DNA from 2 places in the Adlercreutzia sp. ZJ154 genome. Region 1 is predicted to be linked to the other one. Evidence: riboswitches for the same ligand, from Rfam matches in the RefSeq annotation. Region 1 holds a riboswitch; the other holds the start of a gene.
The links. Region 1 has a riboswitch for S-adenosylmethionine ahead of metK (methionine adenosyltransferase). Riboswitches for the same ligand answer to the same signal wherever they lie in the genome.
Positions count from the first base shown of each region.

Region 2: another riboswitch for S-adenosylmethionine. It lies ahead of G7Y37_RS03840 (hypothetical protein); the one in region 1 lies ahead of metK (methionine adenosyltransferase).

Region 1 is NZ_JAAKEF010000023.1:9,983-25,139, forward strand. Features, by position in the region: gene cysS (cysteine--tRNA ligase) at 1-254, opposite strand, end outside; gene ispF (2-C-methyl-D-erythritol 2,4-cyclodiphosphate synthase) at 251-751, opposite strand; gene ispD (2-C-methyl-D-erythritol 4-phosphate cytidylyltransferase) at 748-1,596, opposite strand; gene G7Y37_RS08290 (CDP-alcohol phosphatidyltransferase) at 1,732-2,025, shown strand; gene G7Y37_RS08295 (Mrp/NBP35 family ATP-binding protein) at 2,111-2,977, shown strand; tRNA gene G7Y37_RS08300 (tRNA-Ala) at 3,032-3,107, shown strand; SAM riboswitch class I at 3,147-3,240, shown strand; gene metK (methionine adenosyltransferase) at 3,250-4,518, shown strand; gene priA (primosomal protein N') at 4,525-6,813, shown strand; gene G7Y37_RS08315 (RNA polymerase sigma factor) at 6,921-8,432, shown strand; tRNA gene G7Y37_RS08320 (tRNA-Asn) at 8,495-8,569, shown strand; gene G7Y37_RS08325 (Eco57I restriction-modification methylase domain-containing protein) at 9,127-11,136, shown strand; gene G7Y37_RS08330 (DEAD/DEAH box helicase family protein) at 11,136-14,486, shown strand; gene G7Y37_RS08335 (nucleotidyltransferase) at 14,549-15,157, shown strand, end outside.
Region 2 is NZ_JAAKEF010000006.1:4,337-19,493, reverse strand. Features, by position in the region: gene G7Y37_RS03880 (hypothetical protein) at 1-17, shown strand, start outside; gene G7Y37_RS03875 (HNH endonuclease domain-containing protein) at 115-1,242, shown strand; gene G7Y37_RS03870 (bifunctional 2-polyprenyl-6-hydroxyphenol methylase/3-demethylubiquinol 3-O-methyltransferase UbiG) at 1,254-1,850, shown strand; gene G7Y37_RS03865 (hypothetical protein) at 2,487-2,738, opposite strand; gene G7Y37_RS09120 (transposase) at 2,950-3,327, opposite strand; gene G7Y37_RS03855 (ATP-binding protein) at 3,451-4,647, shown strand; gene G7Y37_RS03850 (hypothetical protein) at 5,211-6,905, opposite strand; gene G7Y37_RS03845 (hypothetical protein) at 6,892-7,053, opposite strand; SAM riboswitch class I at 7,736-7,826, shown strand; gene G7Y37_RS03840 (hypothetical protein) at 7,835-8,308, shown strand; gene G7Y37_RS03835 (ATP-binding protein) at 8,305-9,519, opposite strand; gene G7Y37_RS03830 (hypothetical protein) at 10,026-10,412, opposite strand; gene G7Y37_RS03825 (hypothetical protein) at 10,502-10,873, opposite strand; gene G7Y37_RS03820 (hypothetical protein) at 10,863-11,924, opposite strand; gene G7Y37_RS03815 (helix-turn-helix domain-containing protein) at 11,939-12,427, opposite strand; partial or broken gene G7Y37_RS09290 (Arm DNA-binding domain-containing protein) at 12,812-13,321, shown strand; gene G7Y37_RS09205 (hypothetical protein) at 13,473-13,604, shown strand; gene G7Y37_RS03800 (mobilization protein) at 13,684-14,064, shown strand; gene G7Y37_RS03795 (AAA family ATPase) at 14,064-14,654, shown strand; gene G7Y37_RS03790 (hypothetical protein) at 14,961-15,157, opposite strand, start outside.

The DNA.
Region 1 (15,157 bases):
GCGCTGCGACCTTCTTCGCTTGCCTTTGCTATTATTTTGTCGTCAACATCTGTTACGTTTTGAACAAAAGTTACGTTGTAGCCGCGCCATTCAAAATAACGACGGATCATATCAAACGATATAAAAGTGCGCGCATTTCCTAGGTGAATACGGTTGTAAACAGTAGGCCCGCACACATACATACTAACCTTGCCCTCTTCGCGAGGTATGAAATCAACTTTGCGACGTTGCTTGGTATCGTAGAGCTTTATCATTTTGTCTCTCTTTCTTTGCTGATAAGGCAGGTAGCCCATGCGCAAATACCTTCTTCGCGACCAACAAACCCTAAGTGTTCAGTGGTGGTAGCTTTTACGCCTACGTTTTCAATAGGGATTTCAAGCGCTGCAGCTAGGTTGGCGCGCATCTGCTCGCGATAGGGAGAAAGCTTAGGCTGCTGTGCTGCTAGGACTGAATCTACATCTACAATACAAAACCCCTTGCTGCGTACCGCGCATGCTGCATCTCGCAAAAGCAACATAGAGTTCGCATCTTTGAAAGCGGGGTCGGTATCTGGGAACAGTTTGCCAATGTCTCCTATGCGTGCGGCTCCAAGAATAGAATCGGCGATAGCGTGTGCCAATACATCTGCGTCAGAGTGTCCATCAAGTCCTAGTTTGTATGGAATTTCAACGCCACCTAATATAAGTTTGCGCCCTTCAGCGAAAGCGTGCACGTCCATACCGATACCGCAACGCATATCTGGTGCAATCATCGTTCCGACTCCGGGATATAGCTTTCTGCAAGTGCGCGCACGGCAGAGACTAGTAACATGTAGTCTTCTGGTACTGTAAGTTTAATGTTGTCACGCTTGCCCTCAACTACCATTACGGTGCCGCCTAAGCGCTCTATTAGCGACGAGTCGTCTGTTCCCACAAAACCATCCGACATGGCAGAAACTTGAGCGCGGCGATATATTCCAGTGCGGAATACTTGAGGTGTTTGGGCGTTCCAAAAAACTGTTCTGTCTGGGGTTCCTACAATAACGCCATCTTCAACAATTTTTAAGGTATCGATAGAGGGGTGTGCAACTACCGCTCCGTCTACGTCGATATTTCCTTTTACAGTATTGATGGTATGTAGCACCATGTCCGGAGAGATTAGCGGGCGCGCACCATCGTGCAATACGACAAATTCAAAATCGTCAGGAACTTTTTCAAGCCCTTTGAATGCGGATTCCTGACGAATTTGTCCGGCTGGCGCCATAACTATTGGCGTTACAAACGGAAAAGGATCGATAGCCCGTTTTAAGTATTCTTCGGTGCGTTCTTCCGGGCAAACTATTACTATAAGACCAATATCTCCTACAGCATCAAACGCTTCGGCTGACCATGTAAGAATTGGTTTTCCGGCTATTTCTACAAGTTGTTTACCGCCTTCGCGACCGAAGCGATCTCCTGTGCCGCCGGCTAAAACGATTGCTGCCGTCTTGGGGTTTTTGTCCAATTTTCCTACAAGCTGTGATGTAGCAATGCTGAAAGCATCTAGATCGATAGAATTCATCAACTCCGGAGCGCGTAGCGCCTCGGGAGCAAATACGGGATCGACGGTATTTGACATCGGCATTCCTTGCTTTTTCGTGCGTGTAAAATAATATACATAAGTATACATCTCGAATAATTGAAAGTTGCACTGCACACGCCGCGTAAACTTGCTAAGATGTTAATTACAGAAATGTCGAACGAAAGGGTCAAAATGGGAGTCAAATCAAACGAGGTACTCGAAATATCTTTCGACGATCTGCAGCCGTACCTCCATGCGAACCATGCTATCTACATGGAAGTAGACGGAAATTGCTACTATCTTACTGATGTGAACGATCGTTATTGGAGAGTTCAAGATTGTTCGCAGAAGAACGAGAAGGGTCATTATGTAGATGCGAGTGAGTTAGTTCCGACTATTGCCGAGTTTTTGGAGTTACCTTTCTTGGACGGGAAGTCGGTACATGACCTGTTCGATGAAGCTGAATTTTATGCGTCTGAAAAATAGGTTGAGTGTCTGTTAAAAAAAATAATAGATATAAATAAAGTGAAGCGGCTGATCGTAGCCGCTTCTTTTTGAAAGGTAATACGTGATGTCAGAAAACGAAGAATTAACACAAGAGGCACCAGAGGACTGCACTGGCAGTTGCTCTAGTTGTGGTGTTGCTGGGTGTGGATCGCGTACTCAGGATCAGGCACCTGCAAAACTTGAGCCCAATAGCCGTTCAAGCATAAAAAAGGCTATAGCGGTCGTGTCGGGTAAGGGCGGCGTTGGTAAGTCGCTGGTAACAAGTCTTTTAGCGGCTCAATTTTCAAAACAGGGCAAAAAAGTTGCAATCTTAGATGCCGATGTAACCGGTCCTTCTATCCCTAAAGCTTTTGGTGCGCATGCGCATCCTGTTGCCGATGAAGATGGTATAAACCCTGTTACTACACCATCAGGGATAAAAATTATGTCAGTTAATTTGCTTCTTCCCGGCGAAGATGTGCCTGTTGCTTGGCGAGGACCTGTTGTCACAAATGCGCTTATGCAATTTTGGCAGGAAGTGAATTGGGGCGATGTTGATATTATGCTTATCGATATGCCTCCCGGCACATCTGATGTGTTTTTAACCATATTCCAAATGCTTCCAATAGATGGCATAGTTAGCGTTTCTGCTCCGCAAGAACTTGTAGCTGCAATAGTGGGCAAAGCTGTGAATTTGGCTCATAATTTGGACGTTCCGGTTATAGGTCTTGTAGAGAATATGGCTTACTTTAAGTGCGACGATTGCGGTAAAAAACATTACATTTTTGGTGAACCGCAAGGCGAATCTGTTGCCAAAAAGTACGAAATAGATGCCGTCGCTACTTTGCCTATAGATCCTGTTGCTGCTCGTTTGGTCGATGCTGGCAAGGTAGAGGAATACGATACAGAAAATGCGCTTTTGCCGATAATCGAGCAAATTGAGAAGGCTTAATCATAATATGCTTGGCAAAATGCTACGTTGTGTTATAGTAGTCAACGCATTTTTGGGGCATTAGCTCAGCTGGGAGAGCGCATGGCTGGCAGCCATGAGGTCAGGGGTTCGATCCCCCTATGCTCCACCAGAATTTGCATACGGGCACCTTTGTTGGGTGCCCGTATTTCCATTATCAAGAGCCGGGGTAGGGAGTTGGCCCGCTGATCCTGACACCAACCTGAGGGTTTCTCTTAAGGTGGTAATGCCAACATCGATGAAGGGATGCTCTTATGGCGAACTTTAGCAAGGATTATATTTTCACTTCAGAATCAGTTACTGAAGGTCATCCAGATAAGATGTGTGACCAAATAAGCGATGCTATTTTAGATGCTATTCTGGCGAAAGAGATTGAGCTTCAAGAGACGGGCTATATTGCACCTAATGGTCAGCCTGCAGACGTTAGTAAGGTGCGCTGTGCGTGCGAAACGCTTACTACGACAGGTATGGTTGTTGTTACTGGTGAAATTCGCACGCAGGCGTATGTGGATGTGCCTGCTATAGTGCGCGATGTTGTTAATGAGATTGGATACAACAGGGCAAAGTTTGGTTTTGATTGCAGCACATGCGCTGTTATGAATTCTATTCACGAGCAATCTCCCGATATAGCGCAGGGGGTGGATGAGTCGTTTGAATCACAGCGTGGAAGTGCTAAGGAAAGCGATGCTTATGAGTTAATCGGCGCCGGCGATCAGGGCATGGTTTTTGGGTATGCAGTAAACGAAACACCCACATTGATGCCCATGCCAATTTATTTGGCGCATAGGCTTGCTGAGCGTTTAACCGAAGTACGCAAAACCGGTGTATTGAAGTTTTTGCGCCCTGATGGCAAGACGCAAGTATCTGTGCGCTATGAAAACGATAAGCCGGTAGAGATTGAAAAAATTGTTGTATCTACCCAGCATTCTGAAGATGTGGATGCCGATACGCTGCGCAAGGCAATCATAGACAATGTGATAAAGCCGGTATTTGAAGAACAGGGCGTAAAGCTGGCGGATAATGCTGAAATATTTGTAAATCCCACAGGGCGTTTTGTTGTAGGCGGTCCGATGGGTGATGCTGGTCTTACAGGGCGAAAGGTAATCGTTGACACGTATGGCGGAATGGGACGTCATGGCGGCGGTGCATTTTCGGGTAAGGACTGTACGAAGGTTGATAGGTCTGCTGCTTATGCGGCGCGTTGGGTGGCAAAAAATGTGGTTGCGGCAGGATTAGCTGATAGGTGCGAGGTACAAATTGCATATGCTATAGGTGTGGCTAATCCAGTATCTATAATGGTTGATACATTTGGTACCAATAAAGTTCCAGAAAAAGATATAGAGTGCGCTGTAGGTGAAGTTTTCGATTTGCGCCCTGCTGCGATAGTGGATGAACTGGATTTACGCCGTCCGATATATCGCAAAACCGCTGCTTATGGGCATTTTGGACGCGAACTTCCAGAGTTTACTTGGGAAGCTACCGACAAAGTTGATGCTTTGAAGGCGGCTTGCGGGATGGCATAGGCTTTTGTGCGGGTAGCCGAGGTCATATTAGATATTCCAGCACAAGCGCTTGACGCGCCTTATACATATTTGGTGCCTAAAGATGCAGATGATATTGAGATAGGCTGTGCAGTATTAGTGCCTTTAGGTGGGCGCAAGGCAATTGGTTTTGTTATGCTCGTGCGCGATATTGATAAACCCGAGCGCCCATTAAAACCAATCGATCAGGTAGTTTCTAAGCCTTATTTCAACGCTAAGGGTGCTGACTGTGCGCGTTTTTTGGCAAGTAGATATGTAGCACCGCTTTCTGTATGTATTCGACTTTTTACTCCGCCTAGTGCTCTGCCGCGCATTGTTCGTTTGCGCAATGGTGGCTGGAGGTTAGAAGAGCCTGCTATTGGGGAAGTTGATGATAGATGGGTTGTCGAAGGACCAAATATAGCAACTTTTCATCCTAGGAAAAATGCTGTGAAGCAAATTGCTGTGCTAGATGCGGTTCGGCGCGGAGATGTGCGCATGGCGGAACTAGCACTTGAATATGGCAATATTTCGCAAGTGGTGAAAAATCTTGCTGAAAAGGACGTTGTTTCAATAGTGCGAAGGCGGCGCATGCGCAACGGGGGCGTTGCAGATGGCGAGATGTTCCGTGGTGGCTATGGTCGCCCTGCTGAATTGACCGAAAGCCAGCGCAATGCACTACAAGCTATAACCTGTGCGGCGGATAAACGCAGCGGGGATGTGGTGGTGGTAGATGGAGTTACAGGGTCGGGCAAAACAGAAGTATATTTACAGGCGATAGAGCACATTCTTACACAGGGGCGCAATGCGATCGTTTTAGTTCCTGAAATATCTTTAACACCGCAGACAGTGGCGCGCTTTCGTGGCAGATTTGGTGGTGCGGTTGCGGTTATGCACTCGCGTATGAGCGCGGGAGAGCGCTACGATCAGTGGGATTTCATAAGGAGCGGTGAAGCTAGAGTAGTTGTAGGTGCTAGGAGCGCCCTTTTTACACCACTTCAAGATGTTGGTCTTATAGTGATAGATGAAGAGCACGAAACAACATACAAACAGGAAAATGCTCCGAGATATGTTGCCCGCGATGTGGCGGAGTGGATGATGCGTGAAAATGGCGGCACGCTTGTACTGGGATCTGCGACACCATCTATTGAGGCGCTGTATCGTGCTCGAATAGATACGCATTGGAGCTTGGTTAGCATGCCCGATAGGGCTAATGGTGCTCCTTTACCGAAGATTGAAGTTGTTGATATGGCTGCCGAATTTGGAGCTGGCAACCGCTCAATGTTTTCGGCGCGACTTGCTTCTGCTTTGAAAGAGCAGCTATTTTTGGGCAACAAAGCCGTGTTACTGCTAAACCAGCGGGGATTTGCCAGTTTTCTTCTTTGTCGTGACTGCGGATTTGTGCCGGAATGTATAAATTGCGCCACTTCGCTTACATATCATGAACAAGGAAATAAATTAGTTTGCCATCATTGCGGATACACTGTTTCAGTGCCTGCGGTTTGTCCACAGTGTGAAAGTCCTTATCTTAGGCGTTTTGGGGCTGGAACACAGAGAGTGCAGTCTGAGTTGCGTTCATTGCTGGATGAGCAATTTGGCGAAGAGGCTGCATTTCCTATCATTCGCATGGATGCTGATACAACTTCTACCAAAGGTTCGCATCAGAGATTGTTGGAAGAGTTTGCTTCTGCGCCAAGTGCTGTATTGCTAGGCACACAAATGATAGCGAAGGGGCTAGATTTTGAAGATGTTACATTGGTTGGCGTAATTAATGCCGATACGCAGCTATATCTTCCAGATTATCGAGCAGCTGAGCGCACCTTTGATTTAATAGAGCAGGTTGCAGGCAGAGCAGGGCGCGGCAAACTTCTCGGGAACGTGATAGTTCAAACATATTTAGCCGATTCGCTTGCTATCCGTACAGCTGCCGCATACGATCGTAAAGCATTTTTGCATGAAGAGCTGCAAAAGCGCAAGATGCTGCGTTATCCTCCGTTTGTGCGCATGGCTAATGTGCTTGTGTGGGGGCGTGAAGAGGCGGCTGTTAAGGCGGAGGCTGAGAATCTTTATAGCCAACTTGCTTCACTTGCTTTGTGTGACAATGTTGGTGATATGGAAGTTTTGCCCGCTAATCCGTGCGTATTGTCCAGAGTGCGAGGTAATTATCGCTGGCATATATTAGTGAAAGCCGATCCGGCAAGTGATATATCTAATCTTCTTCGACCTATATTTACTTCACGAAAGGCAATTAAAGAAGTTAATGTTGCTTTAGATATTGATCCTATAGATATATTGTAGAAACTGCTTGATTAGATTTCGAAATTTAGGTATGATTACAGTTCGCATGTTTGCGCTCAGATTGCGCACCATGTTTTGAATGCAATTTCTTGCGAAAGGAATGTCTAGTGGCTAGAGTCTCAAAGCAAGCCGAGGAGAAGGCGAAGACAGAGAGCAAGAAGGGCCCAAGTAAGACATCCAAAGCCAAAACGGAAGAAACAGCTGTAAAAACTAAAACAACCGCTAAGGCTTCAAGCTCTTCTAATAAGAAGGCTGCTACAAAAGGCGATACGAAATCGACCACAAAAACAGCAGCTAAAACAACAAAAGATACTGCGAAATCTTCAGAGAAGACTGCGGCAGCTAAGAATACAAAAAGCACCAAAGCCAAAACAAGCACCAAGAGCGCTACATCAACTTCAAAAGCTAAATCAAGCGAAAAGGCTACGCCGAAAACGTCTTCAAAAAAGAATGCAGAAGATAAGCTGATTGTTAGTCCAGATGAAATTGATTCCAGTGAGATAGAAATTTCAGTTGATGATGCAATTGTTGCGGGCGAGGCAGATTCGGCAGGTACTGAATCCGATGAAGAGCTTTTAGAGGGTATTCCCGAAGAAGAACTCAAAGCTACTGTGGATGTCCAGTTGCCTAAGGTTACATCGGCTCGTTCAAAGTCAAAAGCTCACAAGCGCAATGCCGAGGCTTCGGTTACGATGCTTACGGGCGATCCTGTTCGGATGTATTTGAAAGAAATAGGTAAGGTACCCCTATTAACTGCGGCAGAAGAGATTGATCTTGCTATGAAGATAGAGGCAGGAACGGCTGCCAGTGCAGAATTGGAAAAAGCTGCCGAAGAGGGTATAGAACTAAATCGCCGCGATAAGCGTCGTCTAACCCGTGTTGAACAGGTTGGTTTTGACGCGAAACAGGCGCTTATAGAAGCGAATTTGCGTCTGGTTGTCTCTATTGCAAAACGCTATGTTGGTCGCGGCATGCTGTTTCTCGACCTTATTCAAGAGGGCAATTTGGGTCTTATTCGTGCAGTTGAGAAATTTGACTATACAAAAGGTTTCAAGTTTTCTACTTATGCAACATGGTGGATTCGTCAAGCTATAACTCGCGCTATTGCTGATCAGGCGCGTACAATTCGTATTCCTGTTCATATGGTGGAAACTATAAACAAACTAGTGCGCATTCAGCGTCAGCTGTTGCAGAACTTAGGGCGCGAACCAACCCCGGAAGAAATTGGCGAGGAAATGGGTCTTCCGGCTGAGCGTGTTCGCGAAATACAAAAGATTTCCCAAGAGCCTGTATCGTTAGAAACACCCATAGGCGAAGAAGAAGATTCACAGTTGGGCGATTTTATTGAGGACGATGCTGCTGTTGTGCCTCCCGATGCTGCAAGCTTTAGCATGCTGCAAGAGCAATTGGGTAAGGTTCTCGATGGGTTGGCTGAACGAGAGCGTAAGGTAATTGCGCTTCGATTTGGTTTGGAAGACGGGCATCCGCGTACACTTGAAGAAGTGGGTCGCGAATTTGGTGTTACGCGCGAGCGCATTCGCCAGATAGAGAGCAAGACTCTTGCGAAACTTCGTCATCCTTCCCGCTCAAGCAAATTAAAGGACTACTTAGAAGATTAGGATTTGCATAGTTTTTTCTTTGATATATAATTACTAGCCGTCGCTTCGAGCGGCACATATATTCCTCGGTAGCTCAACGGCAGAGCATCCGGCTGTTAACCGGAGGGTTGTAGGTTCGAATCCTACCCGGGGAGCCATAAAAGAAGTACGAGGTCAGAAGTTATTTCTGACCTCGTTTTTTTGTGGTGACATATCAGGGTGGTATATCAAATGGCATATCAGGTGGGCGTCAGGGCGGAAAACTGATCAGTTTCTGCAAGCGACCCATGGCTTCTCGGTTCGCGTCTGCGTCGTCATGTATATATCTAAATCGACAGTTTGCTAGCAAACAGACCTACCACTCCAAATCGACTAGCTTAGTCATTGCATGTGTAATCCGACTAAGGAGGTCAGGAAAGAATGATCAGCATGTCCAAAGCATAGCAAAATATCGAATTTATTGTTGACGAATACAGAGGACAAAGGATAACTCACAAGTGTCTCAAATGACACATCCGCCTGATGCTTTTTTGGACTATTTCACGCCCCGAAAACGTAGACGTTATTTGGCTCTAACTCCGTTTGCGGTAAAATCGCGCTTACACAGGGAAGATGCGATTATGCCGATGCCGAATAAAGCGGATATTCGGGCTCAAAATAACGTCTATGTTTTTGTTCGGCCACGCCATATCGCACGAGAATACTAGGAGTGCGAGTGGCAGAGCATGCGGAATCGAGGAATCTCGCAGACGCGAGCGGCGAAGCAGGTTGTGACGCCAACGTTGTCGCTGACCCACTTTCTGTCTCGCAGGACGTCGCTCGCTTCGAGAAGCTTGGAATCCTCGACATCCTTTTGGCCGACCGTTCGACCGACGGCAACATCGTTTGGGCAACCACGTCGTATGCAGACTGCGGCGAGGGATTCCAGCCGCAAGACCAAATATCAGCAGAGCGCATCACAGGCGAGAACATCCACCTTATTCGCACACGCGCTCGCAAGGAGGCACTTGAGCGCGCCGCGCTCACAAAGGCGCATGCCGAGGTGTTCACGCCAACGTGGGTGTGCCGAACGATGATCGACGAGGCGGATAGGGCGTGGCGCGATGACTGGCTGCAGAGCGACAGAGCCAAGGCAGACATGCCCGAGTGGCAGGCGTACGTGGAGTCGAACCGCCTAGAGATCACCTGCGGCGAGGCGCCGTACCTGGTCAACCGCTACGATGCGTCAAGCGGTGAGCGCGTTGCCCCTTCGGAGCGCAGCGGCATCTTGAGCCGAAAGCTGTCGCTCGTGTCGGTGAACACTGGCAACCGCAAGGACTGGCTGCGTTGGGCCGTGCGCGCCTTGCAGTCCACGTATGGGTATGAGCTGCAGGGCGACAACCTGCTGATAGCCCGCATAAACGTCTTGGCCTCGGTCGAGGATTTCCTCGCGGATGCAGGGCACGGCCCCTTGAAGAAAAGCGAATACAAGCGTCTGGCAGAGATTATCAGCTGGAACTTGTGGCAGATGGACGGCCTTACGAACTGCGTTCCGTTCGGTGCTCCGCCCCCCGAGGCGGTGCAGATGTCCCTGCTCGACATGCTCAGCTCTGAGCCCGAAGAGGGCGCGAGCGAGCCCGCGCGCGGGTGGGCGCTTGTCAAGAACTGGAAGTCACACAGGGTCGTTGAGTTTCGCAGCATACGACGGAAAGGCAAAAGCATGAAGTTCGATTACATCATCGGAAACCCGCCTTATCAGGAAGAGCAGGAAGGGGATAATGCCAACTATGCACCTCCCGTCTACAATCGATTCATGGATGAGGCATATGAGGCTGCCGATAAAGTTGAACTGATTACGCCTGCGCGTTTTCTTTTCGATGCGGGAAGCACTCCAAAAGCATGGAACAGGAAGATGCTCAGCGACCCCCATCTCAAAGTGGTTGAGTATGCTGCGGATTGTTCAGCGTTTTTCCCGCAGCAAGACATCAAAGGTGGCATTGCGATTACCTACCGTGATGCCACCAGAACTTTTGGCGCTATTGGAACGTTCACGGCTTTTTCCGAGCTCGCTTCCATTCACAAGAAGGCCAGCTGTAAAGAGGAGACGGAAAGCCTCTCCTCCATTATCCAAACACAGGTTCGTTTTGATTTAGATGCATTGTATGAGGATTATCCCAATTTGCGTAGTGCTATTGGAAATGGCGGCAAGGACAAACGCTTTCGCAATAACATTTTCGATAAAGTTCCCCTCTTTAAAGAGGAGGGCGAAGAAGGCACAGTAAAGGTTCTCGGTATTCAGAAGAATAAACGCGTCTGGAAGTACATCGAGAGAAGGTACGTTGATTTTTCACACGATAGCTTGAATGCCTGGAAAGTTTTGGTTCCACGGGCAAATGGATCTGGTGCATTGGGTGAGGTGCTCTCTACGCCCTTAATTGGGCAGCCCTTAATTGGGTTTACTCAGTCCTTCATAAGTATCGGTTCTTTTCTCTCGGAAAATGAAGCGCAAGCCTGCATGAAGTACGTGAAAGGCAAATTTGCACGCACTCTTTTGGGGATACTGAAAATCACGCAGGACAATGATCGGGGTGTTTGGCGCTACGTTCCCCTCCAAGACTTCACGTCAAACTCGGACATCGACTGGTCGAAGTCGGTTGCGGAGATCGACCAGCAGCTCTACAGGAAATACGGTCTCTCCGATGAAGAAATTGAGTTCATCGAGACCCATGTGAAGGAGATGGACTAATGGCTGGTTTAGACGTCTCCAAAACGATCAAGAGCACAACGCGTGCGATACCAACTATCTATGCCTACACGACACCTGAGGTTCCATCGCATGACGGCTGGACGAAAATAGGCTACACGGAACAAGACGTTGATACCCGCATCAGGCAGCAGACCCACACTGCCGACATAGCATGGCGAAAGGAATGGCAGGGAAACGCCATCTACGATGACGGTTCGGGAGACACCTTTCGCGATACCGACTTTCACGACTACCTGCGCAAGCTGGATTACGAGAACAAGCCCAGGACGGAATGGTTCTACATAAGCGGCAGCGAGTCTCAGGGGAAGTTCTTCGAGTTCAGAGTCAATCGCGGCTCCATTGAGATGCCTGGGGCAATGGCGTACGAGCTTCGTGCCGAGCAGAGACGAGCCGTGGAGGAAACGGCAGATTACGCGCATCTGCACGAGAATGGCGAATTCCTCTGGAACGCCAAGCCGCGCTTCGGAAAGACGCTTTCCGCCTACGACCTCTGCAAGAAGATGGAGGCTCGGACGGTGCTGATAGTCACCAACAGGCCGGCCATCGCCAACAGCTGGTACGACGACTACGTGAGGTTCGTGGGGCTTGAGGGCGGCTATCACTTCATCAGCAATGCGGGCTCGCTTGACCGGGCCAAGCACGCAAAGACGCGCGACGAGTACCTTGAGTACCTGCGCGTTGGGAGGGAGCCGAAGAACTTCATCGCCTTTGTGAGCCTGCAGGATCTGAAGGGCTCGATCTATTTCGGCGGAGAGTACGAGAAGCTGGAGTGGATAACGCAGATCAACTGGGACGTCCTTATCGTTGACGAGGCGCACGAGGGCGTCGACACCTTCAAGACCGACGTGGCGTTTGACCATGTACACCGCAAGTTCACGCTGCACCTTTCGGGCACGCCCTTCAAGGCGTTGGCCAACGAGAAGTTCCCCGAGGATGCGATATTCAACTGGACTTACGCCGACGAACAGGAGGCGAAGCGCAATTGGGCCGACGACGAGCTTCCCAACCCGTACTCCGATCTGCCGCAGCTGAACATGTTCACCTACAAGATGAGCGACATCGTGGCAGAAGAGGTGTCCCAGGGTGTGGAGATAGACGGCCAGACCGTGGAGTACGCCTTCGACCTGAACGAGTTCTTCGCCACGAACGATCGCGGCAACTTCGTGCACAACGACGACGTCGGCAAGTTCTTGGATGCGCTGACCGAGCAGAAGAAGTTCCCGTTCAGCACCCCGGAGCTGAGAGACGAGCTGAAGCACACGCTTTGGATGCTCGACCGCGTGGATTCTGCCAGGGCGTTGGCGAAGAAGCTCAAGAACCACCCCGTCTTCGGCAACGGCGAGTATGGGATAGTGCTTGCGGCGGGCGACGGCAAGATAGACGATACCGACGAGGTTCAGCAATCTTTCGACAAGGTTAAAGCCGCCATAGCGACGCATGACAAGACCATCACGCTGTCTGTGGGACAGCTGACGACGGGCGTGACCGTGCCCGAATGGACGGCGGTGCTGATGCTCTCCAACATGAAGAGCCCCTCGCTTTACATGCAAGCGGCTTTCCGTGCGCAGAACCCGTGTTTGTTCTACGAGAACGGCGGGTACTTGCGCAAGCAAAACGCCTACGTCTTCGACTTCGACCCGGCGAGAACGCTCGTGATATTCGAGCAGTTCGCCAACGACCTCTATAGCGACACCGCAAAGGCCAAGGGCGACCTTGACGCACGCAAGAGGCATGTATTGACGCTGCTGAACTTCTTCCCCGTCTACGGCGAGGACGAGGCCGGGGAGATGATGGAGCTCGATGCCGAGCAGGTGCTTTCGGTGCCTAGGCGGATTCGCAGCCGCGAGGTGGTGAAGCGCGGGTTCATGAGCGATTTTCTGTTCCAGAACATAAGCAACGTGTTCCATGCGCCAGCGAAGGTAATCGAGCTCATTCAGAACTTCGAGCCCTTCAAAGCGCCGAACAAGGATTTGGGGATCGAGCAGGGAGCAACGGCGGAAGAGCTCAGCCTTAACGCCGAGGGCAATGTCGAGATACCTGAGCAGCAAGCCATCGGGCTTGCCGCAGACCTCTTCGGCGACAAGGTGTACGGTGCGGTCGAGGAAGATTTGGGCAACGCCATAGACGAGATAGTCTCTAAGGGCAAAGGCGGCAAGAACGGCGATGAGGACGAAATGCTGGCACAGCTTGAATCGGCTTTCGTTAGCACGGTGTCCAAGCCGCTGGTCGAGGCTGCCAAGCAAAACTATGGCAGCGAGCTTAAACCTGCTGCGCAGAAGCGCATAGAGCGCAAGATAAAGGCGGATGCCGACATAGCGCTGCACCGCGAAATTGGCGATTACAAGATTCAGCGCAACATCATCGAGCGGTCGCGCGCGGACGCCTTGGCGATTGCCGAGACCGATGCGCAGATGGACGAGATCAACGCAAGACACGACGAGCAGATGAAGGCTGCCGCCGATAAGCTGAGGACATCCCTTGGGGACAAGAAGGCCGATCTGGTTCAAAGTGCCGGCGCAGACATCGTGCGCGAGGTGGAGACGGCCAAGAAGGAGCAGAAGAAGCAGGACATCGAATCTGGGATCCGCGATCATCTGCGCGGTTTCAGCCGCACCATTCCGAGCTTTCTCATGGCGTATGGAGAGGATGGCACGACGCTCGGGAACTTCGATGTGATCATCCCGCCCGAGGTGTTCAAAGAGGTGACTTCCATCACCGTTGACGAATTCCGATTCCTGCGCGATGGCGGCGACTACACCGACGAGGCAACGGGCGAAGTCCGCCATTTCGACGGCAACCTGTTCGACCCCGTTGTGTTCAACGATTCCGTTAAGGAGTTCATAAGGTTGCGCGGCGAGCTTGCCGACTACTTCGACCTGTCCATCAAAGAGGACATATTCGACTACGTGCCGCCGCAGAAGACAAACCAGATATTCACGCCCAAGCGCGTGGTCAAGCAGATGGTTGACTTGCTTGAGGCGGAGAACCCAGGCTGCTTCGATGACCCTGACGCCACCTTCGCCGACCTTTACATGAAGTCGGGGCTTTACATTGCCGAGATAATCACGCGGCTGTACAATTCCGAGAAGATGCGAGAGATTTTCCCCGACGATAGCGAGCGGCTTTCGCACATCATCGAGCGCCAGGTGTTCGGCATTGCCCCGACCGAGATTATCTACCAGATAGCGACGCACTTCATCTTGGGGTACAACGGAGAGCACGGGCAGTGGCTTGACAGCAATTTCGTGTGTGCCGACTCGGCCGCCATGGCCAAGGAGGGTAAGCTCGCGGAGTTCGTGGAGAAGGCATTCGGCAACAAGTGGAACTAAAGACGCGAAAGCTAGGAAGCTGAAATAAAAGCATAGAGGCGAAGTTGGACGAAAGGGCTTAGATGGCAAAATATACAGAGGCACAGTTGCAAGAAATGGCTAAACCGCTCAGCCATACCGAGCAAGAAGCGTGCAAAAGGGCTATTCGGATGGTTAGCGAGGCCTTATTTTCATTAGGCTATATGCGAACAAGCTCAGACATTGTGCCACTGTATGATGGAACGTATTCTTACGCCGTTCGTATGCGAACCCTTTTCGGAAGGCATGAAGTTACGCTGTTCGTTCAAGGATCTTATGCTAACAACACCAATGTAAGACATAATAGCGATGTTGATATAGCGGTCATTCAAGAAGACAGATTTGAAACAGAATACCGAGATTCGTCAAGCTGCTATCCGCAAAGCAATTTGGATTACGGTTTCAGCAACGTAGAACCAGAGAACCCATCATTTAAGGATCGTGTTGAAAAAGCCCTACGGGAAAAATTCGGAAGTGACGTTGAGCGAAAGAATAAGTCAATCAAGGTACATGGAAACACATCACGCAAGGATGCCGACACTGTTCCAGCGATGAGATACCGAGACTATCGAAACGATTACAGCAAGGACAGGAATAACTACATCGGCGGAATTGTGATATTCCCAGACGATGGCGGAGTCATAATTAACTAT
Region 2 (15,157 bases), on a different contig from region 1:
TTGTAGACGAACTATAACAGTCGATTTGACGTGTGTGGCATCCTTTAATCTAATGGAGGATAATTGTTACTGGCGAATAGACAAAAGCAATGACGTTGTTCGAAAGGAGGATACGTGGCGGGCAAAGAGCCTATAGACGAATATCTGACTACTGGGTCAGCCGAAGAATCCAACTTCCGCAGCGTAATCCTCTTTGGTCGCAACACCGCATCCTACAAATTTGCCCTTGCAAAGGCGCTTTTCGATTTGGCGCGACTGGGTAAGGATTCGGTGACGCTTGAGCAGCTCGCGAATCCCTACACACGACACCTTGTCGAACACATTAAAAAGCATCCCAAACAGTCCACTAATAGATCGAACAAATTCTTGGATACATGTGAAGGCTTTGCAAAGGGATCAACGTCGTATGACCAGCTTATCTCCACAGCCGTTAAACTTGGCTTCAACAACGTCCTTGATGCTTTCCACATGGTTAACAGAGGGAATGTCCCTATAAAGTTCTTCGAGAAGGATTTCAGAGGCGGTGCCAAGCGCCTCATTCTTACCGATGAAGTGTTCGAACTAGCCAACTCGGATGAGTCGAGCAACATCCTCCAAGAGATAGAGTCGCGCTGGAACCTCGTCGAGACAGCCTGGGAAACCGGGGTCAGCGCGAATCTACTTGCATACGATGAGGACACGCAACGGATAGTGCTCAATGACAACCTTCGCAGGCAAAGCGTGACGTCTGTTCGCGGTGCATTGAATGACTACCAGAAAGGGCACTGCTTCTATTGCTTTGATTCGATTTCCGCTACAGTCCAGCAAGAGGACGAAGAGCCGAAACTCGTTCTCAGCGATGAGCCTTCACGTGTGGAATATGCAGTTGTCTCCCTTGATCAAGAGGAGCCGGAAAGCGAGCTTTGTGATGTGGATCACTTCTGTCCGCACATGCTCTCAAGGGAAATGCGCGGCATCAACCTCGATGGCGTATGGAATCTCGTCTTAGCGTGCAAGGATTGCAACCGCGGCGCTGGTGGAAAATTTGCGCACATACCCGAAGAGAAGTATCTCGAGCGATTGTGCCGTAGAAACGAGTACCTGATTGTTAGCCATCATCCGCTGCGCGAAACGCTCATTTCGCAGACTGGTGCTAGCCCTCGTGAGAGATGGCGCTTTTTGAAGAGAGTGGACGAGAGGGCAACCGAGCTTTTGACGGGTGCGAAATGGTCAATCGAGCAGCGCCAGGCAGCTGTATTTTAGAAGGAATCATCATGGACGCGACAAAACAAACATTGGAATACTACAACGAGAACTCCAAAAAGTTTTTGGCCGATACTACAAACGTCGAGTTTGGTGAGCTGCAGAGCCGATTCGTAGCCATGCTTCCAGTCGGTGGTCGCATTCTTGATCTTGGCTGCGGAAGCGGGAGGGATTCCCTGGCTTTTCTAAAGGCGGGTTTTGATGTCGATGCTGTTGACGGAAGTGGTCAAATGGTGGAGGCGGCTACAAAACTCACGGGGTTGGATGTGGTGCAGGCTCTCTTCGATGAATATGAACCTGCTGGTTTATACGATGGCATATGGGCTTGCAGCAGCCTGCTGCATGTCGCGCCAGACGATCTGCCTCGCCTTATTGAGAAGTATTCGAAGGCGCTAAAGCCGCATGGCGTCTTCTACCTCAGCTTCAAGCTGGGGGACTACGAGGGCATGAGGAACGGTCGATGGTTCACCGACCTCACCGAGGAATCCTTTCGCGCGCTGATTGACAAGATTGTCGGCCTAGAGATTTCGGAAATAGATATCACTTCCGATGTGCGCCCTGGCAGGTCTGACGAGAAATGGCTCAATGCTTGGTGTGTTCGCAGTTAGTAATGCTCACTTAAAACATGCAGGCGTGACATTTATCTGGTGTCTGTCATCTTTTTGCGAATTGGTTCGAAGCCATCTGCCAAAAACTATCAATTCGCTTGAATGCTTGTATTCGTTAACTTAAAAACGGGCCACTATTTAGTTGACGAATACAATACTCATAGCTTTAGTAAGGTTATTGCAAGGGTAGTGTCTCGAATGTTCATATGACCGACCAATGTGTCAACAGGCATTAATGCTCCCGACCAAGATACAAACTTGGTCGGGAGCATCATCCTAACCCCCACCCATCGAAGCCGACGCTTTTGATCGTCATGCACTGTGATCAGTCTCATATTCGCAAGGTAGCAGCATGCCAGAGCTGCAGGAATCCAAATCGTCTGAGGTAGAGCCGCAACAGCTAGGCCTTCATGGCCGAGATTCTGGTGTACGCGCGGGTCATGCAATGCGCAAACGTTCGTCGCGGAGTGCCATTCAGCTGCATCGCTCCGAGAGCAGAAGGTAGAATCAGGATATTAGCAGCAAAGGACTCAGGATATCTCTGCCCAGCATTCCTCGGCCAAGAGCAGCAGAAAATATATCTTCTTGGCAAGCTCCCGAGCCAATGCTCCTTTGACCTTGTTGGGTGGAAGACCTCTACCTAGAAGGTCGTCCCGCCTTTTGAATATGCGCCTCTGGAATGATGCAGCCTGTCGGTCCTGCTTCGTACACGCATCGGAGGGGCGGCTCGAGAGCGCCTGAGTTAACGTTATCCATGATCCAATCAGCAACATCGTTGACGCTGCCTATGATGGTGTGCTCTAGCGGGGATCCTGTCTCCGACATGATCGCGCAGATGCAATGCTTCTGCGAATGCGTGTCGATTCCGACATAGGTACAATAACGCATGAGGGTCTCCTGCCTTTACGGATTTGCTGCTGATTTTGTGCTTGCAGGACCAATGGTGACAGGAACCAGAACAAAACCAAAGGAGGTCCGACCGACACATTGGTCGGTCATAGTTTCTGGTGTTTGGCGATTCCGTTTTGGAGGGCAGGCCGTAAGGCCTGACCGAGAGAACGGAACATCATCTAGAGGATGATCGTCTCGATCACATATATTAAGCCGCCCTCTTCTCGATGGCAACATTCTCATCCTTTGCGATCTCGATGATGGTTGCGGCTTTTCTAGCGATCTCTTCGATATCGTATGGCTCAGACTCGGACTTATGTTGCTCGAATGCTTTCAGCATCGATGAGTCGTTGAAGTATCCTCTCATCGACCGATCCTCATTCTGCTCCGTGAGCACCGCTCCAACGAGTCGGATGAGCGATGCTGTAGAAGGGAGAACTTGCACCACGCGGGAACGTCGTTTCATCTCTCTGTTCATCCTCTCCTGCACGTTGTTGGTGCGCAGCCGCCTTCGGTGCTCCTTCGGGAAGTCGAGATAGGCTAGGGCATCCGCCTCGGCAGTTGACGAAACAGGCGATTGGAGCATGACCTGGCTGCCGAATTCGCGACAAGTGCGAGAAGAGTGTTTGCGACCATTATTCCGTTTCGCAAATTCGCACTTTTATTATTTTTGCGAAATACGCTAGAATCGTCACAAGGAGGTGCGCGCATGAAGCTCATAGAACGCAGCCGTTACCTGAGGCGGCTCGAGGACGTCAGAGACATACCCGACATCAAGGTAATCACAGGCGTGCGCCGAAGCGGAAAGTCCAAGCTCATGGACGCGTTTATCGAGCGCATCGGCGAAGAGCCCGACCTAAACGTCATCCACATCAAGCTAAACCTGAAGCAGCACGAGGCGCTGCTGGACGCAGACGCGCTGTATAGCTACGTGAACGAAAAGTTCGACCCGGGCGCCAAGAACTACCTCTTCATCGACGAGGTCCAGTTTTGCCGAGGCTTCGAGCGGGTCGTGAACAGCCTTTACGAGGAGGAGCGCTTCGACATCTACCTCACAGGTTCGAACGCGTTTCTGCTCTCAAGCGACCTTGCCACGCTTTTCGGGGGCAGGGTATGCGAGATAAGCCTTTACCCCTTCTCGTTTGAGGAGTACCTCGCCTACTACCCCACACGCGACATCCAACAGGCCTTCGACGACTATGTGGGCGCAGGCGGCATGTCCGGCGCATATCTGTACCGCAGCGAGCAGGACGCACGCGGATACGTCAGCGGTGTCTACCGTACGGCCATCGCCAAGGACATCGTTACCAAGTACGGCGTCGAGAACGAAGACCTTTTGATTCTTTTGGGAAGCTACCTCATGGACACAATTGGCGAGCGGACCTCAGTGAGAAACATCGCAAACAAGCTGTCGAGCGCGTCTTACAAGACAAACGACAAGACCGTGGGATCCTACCTCGGATACCTGTGCAAGGCGTTTTTGTTCTACCCGGTTGCGCGCTACGATATCAAGGGCAAGCGCTATCTTGAGACCGAGCGCAAATACTACCTGTGCGATCTGTCCTTCCGCTTCGCGGAGCTGGGAACCAGGCATGCCGACTACGGCCACCTCTACGAGAACATCGTCGCGATCGAGCTCATGCGGCGAGGATACGAGGTGTACGTCGGCCAGATGAGGGATAAGGAGGTCGACTTCGTCGCCATGAAGGACGGCTCGAAAACATACATCCAGGTTTCTGACGACATCTCGAGACCCGAGACCTTCAAGCGCGAGATGTCCCCGCTTCTGTCGATAAAAGACGCATACCCTAAGATGGTGATCGCCCGGACGAGGCATCCCGAGTCCCAGCACGAGGGCGTCAGGATCATCGACATCGCCGAATGGCTTTCCGTTTCGCAAACATAGCATATTTGCAATTTTGCGAAATGTAATAGGACAGATCGACGCGATCAGCGCATGCAGGTGAAAACAAGGCAACGAACACGGTGCGCGTATTGTCGGTCGTGTGGTGAACACGCGCGTCGACGAGTCGATGCTCGACGACGAGGGCCTCGTTGACTTCGGGAAGATGCGCCCGATCGTATACGACAGCACGCGTTGTATCTACCGCGTGGTCGGCGAGGAGGTCGGCGGTGCCTGAGATGCGGGCAAATCGCTGTGCAGAAGCGTGTGAACGAAATCCTCGGAGGCATTATGCGGGAAATCGTTTTGTTCCGCGTTTTACCCTCCACTCCTCCCAGACATACCTTCTAAACAGGATTTATAGTCTGACTTGGCTTTTTCTCTTGCTTTCTCGTCCGTAGTGTTGCCGAACTAGGTCTTACGCAAGAAAGGCTCGGTCACCTAATAGATTCGAGCAAACCTCGCATCTGGTGTATTGAGACCAGGAGGGTTTACACCTCAATTGATACTCTGCTTGAGATAGCTGAAGCGCTCGGCACCGCAGCTTCCTGCATCTTAGAGAAAATCTAGGAGGTTGACCGGAAGAACTTCCCTGGCAAACTATCCGCCAAAGACAATGCATTGATTCGTTGCTTTTCAACGTAATCAATGATCCTATCCCTTGTAGGACGAGAGTCAGCAGAAGACGCTTTACCTAAAAGGACATTCTGCACGAATTCCTTACCTTCCTCGCCATCCCAAGATGGCCAGAGCACTGGTTCGCAAGGTATATTCTTTGCAATAACCACGTCTTGGGCAGTTTGCGATTGTCCCTGCAAATGCCTGGCGGATATTACTTCTGAGTTCCAGTATTCGTTATAGAGGTCCTTCAAGCCATCGAGGAAAATGCCGTACTGACTATCAATCCCATCACTACTAACCGAATCTATAACCTGCTTTTTGAATTCATCCCTCATCGAGTTTTCTCCGATTATAGGAATGATGCGAATGGCGCTAGCCGGCACGCTCTCGCACCATTCCACATATCCATCGATTTTGGAAATACATTCGTCATAGTATGCGTTGATCTGGTCGTGTACCGAAGGCAACTGAGCATCTACAAAGGCGTTTTTCTTTGCAGCGAAGATGGTCTCGAACTCACGCGCTGCTTCCTCTGCTTCATGGTCGTCTATTACGACATCACTATCTTCTTTTACAGCAAGTATGATCCATTGCGAGATGTCGGCGACCCACTGGTCGATTGCTGTGTATTCGTCAGTAGCACGTGCCTCTTCGGCAAGACTGTTCAACCAAACGAATACTCCAGAGAAAACCACCCATATGACAAACAGGATGACGATATAGCGCACCTGAACGTTTTCGTCTTTGCCCTCATGTGCCGGTAGAAGCTTGAATTCGCTCCATAATTCTTGCTTCGTTAGAAGACAAGCACTGAAAAGGCTAACTACACCGAAGAAAACGGGAAACCCGACGATGATGTTCACTATCGCCGAGACAACGTACGAGGCTCCTGCAATCTTGTTGATTCCGTATTCAGTGAGACAGTTCGCATATGTAGTCAGCTTGTCCAACTCCCCGAGAAAAGCAGCTGGGGAATCCTTGTATGGGAGATACCTTTCTTGGATGATTTCATTCAAATCAATCTGTATATTTGTCGGAGGTTGAGCAGCAATCAACATGTAGATTACGGTGAGCAACAATGCAGAGACGATCACGCTCCATCGAATCGCTCGCGCTTTGTAGTATTTGGCTGAGTATTCCTTTTTGAAGAACCGTTGCAGAACCAAGAAGATACCGTAGAAAATTAAAGGTGCCGCATAAAGGAGCAGCCACTCTTTCGGATTCCAGCTGGGAGACTGCAAAACGAACAAAACAGAAGAAACGAGATAAACGGTAAAGAAACTGCCAGACCAGATGAACCATCTTCTGTTGTAACGAGATAGCTTTCCAGATTCGTTATATAAATCTTGCTTATGGAGCCGAGTAGTTACGACGTCATACATCGATCCCATGGTAGCTGGAACTGCATAAATCAGAAAAATGACGGGTAGAACCCATGCTGGAAGAATGGGCGAACAATTTCTAGCAAACGATAGAAACACGACTACTACTAATGCCTTGATAACACATTCGCCAAATTCTTTGAAACGAGAGCGAGCAGCAACACCTTTATCCCTCACTGCCAAGTCAGTACATTTATCTTCCTTGGCAACTGAGTCGATGGTGGCTTTCGCATTAGATGTTATCTCACGTAAGCGCATAAATCATATCCCAGGTGATAATCTTGCGGATGGCACCGCATGCACGTCTATAATCGCCGGCAGCAATGGCAGCTTCGTACGCCTGTTTAACAGTAGGCTCATCGATGCCTACAGCTTCGGCAATCCAAAGGAGCGAGTCTGCATTCATGAGGCTGTTATAGCAACGCATCGCGCTTCGGTTAGGCTGTAGCCGAGAATAGTGACCGCCACCTTTGGTCTCGTTCGAACGAAACCATGCGACCATATGCTCGCGCTCTGTCCTTCCTGTCTTCTCCAGAGAGTCGTGAACTTGAGAGATATACCTATCTGAATAGGGGTAGTGATCCTTCTTCGCCTTCAGAATATCCGAGAATGCCTTGCACCTTATGTCTGCCAAACCAACCAACCTAAAACATCAGCGCTCTGAAATTGATGCCCGCCTATTTTCGCACAAGGCATTAGTTTCTTCTCCCGAACATGCCGTCAATGAGCGCATTGATGACTAAAGGGCAAAGCCATGATGGAATAATGACAATCGCAGCTTCAAGACACCTCTTGCACCTTGGTGCTGACAGCCAGGACTCTATGCTCACGCGACCTATCTTTGGAGACCCCGTCACCAAATCCTTCCGAAATAAGAATTGAGCCCCGGCGACTTGAATCAGCGGTCGTCCCGGGGCTAACTGCTTCGCATTTTACTATGCAAGTTGGCAATGCCCGTATGACGGAGCCAGCAAGCTGGAACCAACCCTGGAACCAACCGTGGTTATATGGTTGGTAGTTCTGTGGAAACAGTATTTCGAAGATGTCGCGACTATGTTAGGATTATGCACTGCACGAACCGTGCGCTGCTTTTATCCAGAGTCGGGGAAGAGAGTTGGCTCGAAGATCCCGGCACCAACCTGCAGGCATGCAAGGTGGTAATGCCAACATCGATGAAAGGAATCGTCATGAACACAACCATCGAAACAACGAACGCAAAAGCCACTACTGCTGAGGGCTTCTTCGACCTTCAAGCCGACAAGGTTCGAATCAAGCTTCTACGCAAGCCCTCAGGATATGTCAGCTCTCTCGCCATGGACAATCTGGGCTATCAGATGCAGTGCAGCATCGATGTTCTCGAGGACGACCTCGCAAAGGACAACAACCCACACGTTCTCCAGCTCAACCTCCAGTGGCGAGGCGAGGACTGGCGGAATCCCACCGCTTGGCAGCTCTATGCCGACGGCTCTCTGGTCGCAAGCGGCACCGGCGACTACGCCCGCAAACTTTTTCAGAAGTCCGCCGACGCCTTCCTGCAGGTCTGTCGCCGTGCGGTTGAGGCGGCGGAGCTCACAGCTCTGAGTGAGCACGACTACCGCATGCTCAGCTGCGCCCGCGCGATAGCCGCCCGCGAGCCGCCTAATGGCGATGGTAGCCTCTAGATCGCCCAAACGGGAACTGCCTCAACATTCGGAGTGAGCAGATAGGGCTCTTGCGCTTGGCAGACAACGTGTCCGAACCCTATCTCGTAATCTGCCATACCCTCGAGGCAGGAGAAGTTCTTGGCTGCATCCTTCTTTACCAGCGCGCCCATCTTGATCTCTACGGGGTGAAGCACGCGACCGTCCTGGATGACCAGATCGATCTCCCTCTTCTTGGCATCGCGGTAGAACCAGACGTCGCGCATGTTTGCGCCTGCATTCATATGGCTTTTCAGGACTTCCGACACAACGAAGGTCTCGAAGACGTGACCGGCCACAGCGCCGTTGCGCAGCTGGTCAGGGGTGGTCCAGCGGGTGAGATGGCAAACAAGGCCGGTGTCCATGAAGAACATCTTCGGGGTCTTGGTCAGCCGTTTATCGACATTGGGAAAGAAGGGCTCTATGACGCGAACGATTCCAGAAGCTTGGAGAACGGAGAGCCATGCTTTGGCGGTCTTGTGGTCGATGTCGAGAGCGTTCGCTATATCCGACGCGTTGAACAGCTGGGCGGTGCGCGCCGCGCATGCCACCATGAAGCTGTAGAACTTAGTCTCGTCCTTGACGTTGATTAGCTCGCGGACGTCTCTTTCGAGGTATGACCTCACGTAGTCGGTCCAGAAGCCGTCCCACTCGATCGAGGGGTCCTGCAGTTCGGGCATCGATCCTCTGTGAATGTGAGTCCATAGGTCGAAGGCGTCGGGCGCGTCGATATCGCCCGCGCAAACCTTCTTAGGAAGGTACCTGTGTGGCGCATCGACGCAGCCGACCAGCTCGCGCAGAGAGAGGGCGGACATCTCGAGGATTCTGATGCGGCCCGCAAGCGACTCGCTTACGCCGTTCATAAGCTGGTAGGTCTGCGAGCCCGTGAGGACGATGAGCCCCTTCTGATCGGATTGGTCCACGATTAATTTGACCGAGAGAAACAGCCCGGGCACACGCTGGACCTCGTCGATGATGAGGGGCATGGATCGCATGTCGAAGAACAATGCGGCATCTTCCTCCGCTTGCATGCGAAGGAGGGGGTCGTCCATGGTCACATAGTCGAACCTGTCGCCCAGATGCTCTTTAAGCACGGTGGTTTTTCCGACCTGCCTTGCTCCTGTGACCAGTACGACCTTTCCCTGGGTGAGCATGCGGTCGATGGTTTTCTCGATCTCTCTGGCTATGTACATGGAAATGACCCCTTTCTATAGGGACCATTATCGCAGGTACTTAGTCGATGGTCAAATTTGGGAATTCCATTCCCAAATTTCGCCTATTCCTACTCGACTGAATTAATTCGACTTTATAAATACTAACGCATGTTCTGTTATCCTCTTGTTCACCTTATTCTCTACATTACCGAATCCCCGCCACTCATACTGTACTCACTTGACTCAGCACCAGCATCAACTCTTAAATACATTGCGACTTGGATTGTAGGGTGGAAATCCTGTAATTTTCTTTAAGGCACTGATCGCCTTGCTAATTAAAGTTGAAAGAAATGATTCGTATTGAATAAGCGACATTTCTATTCTCGACTCTAGTAATGCATTCAGAAGAAAAGTGTAATCTCGGGAATCCAATATGGAAGTATCGATAAGACCTTCAAAGTCATAGTGAACAAAAGCGTTGCGTAGCTTTTTCATCTTCTTTAGCTTCTTTTTTTCAGCACGCGAAAAGATGCTGCAGCAACGAGCTAAGAAATCGCTTGAATAGAAGAGGGTTGATGTGCGAATCCTACAAAGCTCTCGATAGCTCTATAGGCATGAAATAAATAAACAGTTGCTAGTTTTAACAATAGAGTTTTCTCAAGGAATCCTCCCTTTTGAAGTGCTTCTATCGATGACAAGCGAAATAGCTGATCAGACAAAAAGAAGAAAGCAATCTCGTCGTTGGTCTGCCCTTTCATTCCATTGTCAATCAAAGAGGTATAAGTATGGTCATTAGCGGTGACAATAAACTCAGGTGACTCGAAAACGCGTTCATCATTAATTAGCTGTTCCGCAAGACAGTAATGAAATGCGCAAATTGACCCCGCGCTATAACCAACTGATCCGCAATACTCCTTACTGTTGTTCCACAATGATTCGCGCTGGTCGTTAAGGTAATTGGCAACAGAAAATGTGCTATAAATTGGCTCACCATCAAAGTACGATATACCTATATCCTTGACTAAAAGGAGGGCATCAGCCGCGCAATACCCTTTTTTCGGAAGTTCTCTCTGTTCGCTTTGATTATTCCTGCAGCTTCTTTTGAGTATTTCCGATAATTAAGATAGCGTGAGTCGATTGACTTTGTTTTATGTCGGATCCTAGCTAGATCTTGACTTTCTCTCGGTAGTTGAAATCCGAACCTTCTCTCAAGATAAGGAATAGAGTCGTGTTCGATGAGCGCCAAAAATGGCATCACGGTTAATACGAGTATGCTAGAAGAATCAGGGTAATTATTATGTTGATGCATAATTCTTTGGACAAAAATACCCTCTTCGATCAGTAATTCAAGACAGATTGCATCCGCCGCAGTAATATCAGCTCTAGCTTTCATCCAAAGTTGACCTCATGAGTCCATTAATCTTCCATTCGTTCTTGCGCTTCGATAAAAGAACTAAACAGGTTTCGCATAAAGGATACTGTTGGGTTTTAGTAATCCAAGGATTATCGACATGCGGGAGAAACTTAACTTGAGCATAGTTTTCTCCACCTTCATGTAATACAGATGATGAGAAACTAGGATGTTCAAACGAGGACGCAAATTGATGATCCTCGGAAAAATCACCCCAATCTTCCCAATAATCATCCCAAACGAGCTCTCGCAAAACACCAATATCATAATCAGGTTTCGACAATTCTTCGAAAAACACTGCAGCAAGGAGAACCGCAATATTGTCATCAAGCGAATTAGATTCAGCAGAAGAACATATTTCATCATAAGAAGCATCATGCCCATATGCGTTCTTCCAGAATGGTGAGGTCAGAATATCTCGTTCTTCATTCTTGTCGTTATCAAGACAAATAAAGCCCGAAGCCTCACCGTTGGTGATAGCAGTTTCAAAGCTGTGGGTCGAAAAGAGATTTCGCGCTCTACGCAAAATGTTTTCTCGCCCCAGCACAAAGGGCGCAATGAGCATTGTTAATGTTTGAGCTGGAAGATGGAGAAGCGCGTTTAACTTATCTGCATCGGCATGTAGACAATGACCGTAAATCATTGTCTCCGCTATCTTGTAATTACTTTCAATAACGCATCCATTAGGCGAGACAAGTTCCATTGGTCTATTGTTGAGAGTATCGAGCTCATCTAAAAGATCATCTATCTCTTTTGTATCAAACCCTTGATTCTCTCTGCTAACTCGCAACAAATCTGGAAGATATACATTTCCGCCATGGCTAAAGTATTTTCTTTGAAGCATCAGTCTTATATCAATATAGGCTGAATCTGCCTTTGTCACTTCTGAAAGGTTCAAAGAATTAATGTTCCCTTTAGAATAGTCCCACAGCTCTTCGCAAAGAGGCAATTCCTTAACAATATAGTCATACGCATCCATGGTTCGGACAAATGCGAATATGCAATCACTAATATCTTCGGTATTAACTTTCATATTTCGATGCTGAGCTACTTCCCTGTAAAAGGACTCTTGCCGTCATCGGTTTTTACCCATGTGCCGTTATCCCAGGTGCGCTTCCAGTTCTCATATTCCTCTTGAGTGATCTCATGATTATCGAGCTTCTTGCGCATCTCTTCCCAGTCGCGGACGAACTCGGCGAAGAAATCCATTGCAGAGCCATAGCCCTTCACGATGGCAGGAACCCCATCTATATCGCGCACGGTGTAACCGAAAGAATCCTCGTTCTCCAAGATCGCGTAAGCGAACTCGCGGCGATTCCTAAACGTTGGTGCGCTCAAATATTCAGGTCTCACCCCTAACGCCTTAGCGATCCTATCCAGAATCTCTGGCTTAGGATTACGGTCGCCAAGCTCATAGGCGCGATAGGCGGACTCAGTTATATGAGCCTTGTCAGCAACCTCTTTCTGGGTGAGGTGTAGCTCGTCTCTGAGCTTCTTCAGCTTCTTCGCAAGGCTGGGAACTTCCTTCTTCTTCATGGATAAGACCCTTCTCATCGCATAGACCTCTGACAAGTTGTCAGAGGTACAGGGTACCACCTCACGTAAATGTGAGCAAATTTCTCCAAAATCCATTGCATCACAAATACGTGAGGTTATAGTCAAATCAAGACATCACAAAAACGTGATGTTGCTAATCAATACAAAAGGAACAAGAGATGGAAACAAGACTCATGAGCGCAACCGAGGTAGCAGAGCAACTAGGTACGTCCAAGGCCTATGCGTACAGAGTCATCCGCAAGTTGAACGCGAAGCTTGCTAAGGGCGGATGTCTCATCGTGCAGGGTAGGGTGAGCCGCGCGTACTTCGAGGAGCGCTTCTTCGCCGGAGAGCCTATGAGAGCAGCAACGCGAGGTGGTAGCAATGTCAGTTAGCAAGGACTCACAACGAGGAACTTTCTACGTGCAGTGCCGCTACAAGGACTGGACGGGCGAACCCAAGAAGAAGACCAAGCGCGGGTTCAAGACCGAGAAGGAAGTGCGCCAGTGGGAATACGAATTCCTCAAACGCATGGAAGGCGCCCCCACCATGCTGTTCTCCGAGTTCTATGAGGTCTACACCGAGGACACGAAGATGCGCCTTCGTCGTACCACCCGCGAGACAAAGGCGAACATTATCTAGTCGAAGATCCTTCCCTTCCTGGGGCATAAGCGTGTAAACGAGATCACGGCGCTCGACATCCTCAATTGGGAGAACGAGCTCATGACCATGCGCACGAGCAACGGGCTCGAATACTCGCAGACCTATCTGCATGCGATCTGCAACCAGCTCTCCGCCATGCTAAACCATGCCGTTCGCTACTACGGACCCGAATCGAACCCCATGACGAAGGTCGGTAAGAACCATCGTAATGCCTGGATTCCTTGTCGATGAGGTCATCGACTTCATAAAATGCATCCCGGATCTGCGCGACTTCGACAGGCTCGTTCCTGCAACCAAGTCGTTCCTGCATCACGAAATGGACCGCGGCTAGAAGGTCGCAGGTGTCAAGCGCATACGTATCCACAATTTGCGCCACAGCCACGTGTCCCTTCTCATCGAGCTCGGATACTCGCCCCTTGCCATCACAGACCGGCTCGGTCACGAGAGCACTGAGGTGACCATGCGCTATGCACACCTCTTTCCCAACAAGCAGGAAGACATGGCGGATACCTAGAGATCCAGCGAGGAACAGGCATGTCCTTGCTGGACGCTACCAAACCCATGAACTAGATCAAAGACAAGGAGCGAATGAAATGAGCGAGAAGAATTTAGACGAACACAGAAGACTACGCAGCAAGACCATCGCGTTTCGTATGTCACCGGAAGAAGCGGACCTGCTCGACCAACTTGTCGCCATAAGCGGCATGACCAAACAGGACTACATCATCAGCAAGCTGTCCGATACGACCGTGAAGGTAGTCCCCTCAAGCCGCATGCAAAAAGGCATGAAGGATGCGATGCTGCTGATTTACCGTGAGCTGCTCCGCATCACCGACGCGGATAACGTCAGCCCTGAGCTTGCAGTACTGACAGAAAAGATCGGATGCATCTTCGCTGATCTCACCGAAGAGGAAATGGCAGAGAGGCTCCCGAGCGACGAGAGCGTCATCATCGACCTGGAAAGAGACCTCTGATGCGCACTCTTTCCGCCAGGACAGCGCAAGAGCTTTTGGAAGGACCCATCACCGAAGCCGATTGGGTGATAGAGGACTTGTTGCCTGTGGGAGCGCACATACTTGCTGGCGCTCCCAAGATTGGCAAGTCGTGGATGGTGCTTGCGATGGGGCTTGCCGTGAGCATGGGACAGCCCTTCTGGGACTGTGCTGTGTGTCAGGGTGCGGTTCTCTACCTTTGCCTGGAAGACACCTATGCGCGTGTGAAGAAGAGACTCTGGAAGCTCGCAGACGTAACCAACAACAGCTTCTATCTTGCCAACTCTGCAGCGACTATAAAGGATAGTCTGGCAGAGCAGATCGAGTACTTCGTCATAACGTATCCCAACCTGAAGCTCGTCTTCATCGATACGTTCCAGAAGGTTCGAAGCCCATCGGGCGACAGCATCTATGCGGCTGACTACGGCAAGTTTCTCGCGCAACATAGCGTCTTCATGCGCTTGCGAGGAGTCGCTTACAGCAAGAAACATACAAGCGCCGGACAAGTTGTCACCCTAGAAAGGATTGAGCGTGAAGGGAGTGAAGGCGATAAAGGTTATGCCGAGATATAGCATCCAGCTTTCACTGCTTTCACGGCTTTCATCGGTGAAGCCTCTCAGAGGCTTTCAGAAGGCTCGTTTGATCTTCAATCGGAGACTGACTCATTCAGAGCTGTTCTAAGACCTTAGAAGTCTTTATTTGCAAGTAGCCCATAGCGTATTACCTATGCGGGTCGCTATGGCGAATTCTAGCAAGTAGCCTATTGGCGTATTACGTATTCCTCCACCCGCCATAGCAACTTACCAGAACTCGGGAAACTGATCGGCGATGATGACCGCATCATCCGCCAACCAGTTTGCGGGGGATACCCCGCGCGCCTAACTCGCATACGAAAATACTGAATTAGCAATACTCCGCTTCACGCAAGAACTAAAAGATGAATCTGCATTAATGTTTGCGCAACCGATATCGAGACTATCCATAAAGCCAATACGCCATTGCTCATATTGAGCTTTTGAGCTTAAAAGAAGTAAGGTCTCCGGCTTATTAGAACTACGATATTCGTCTTGATAGC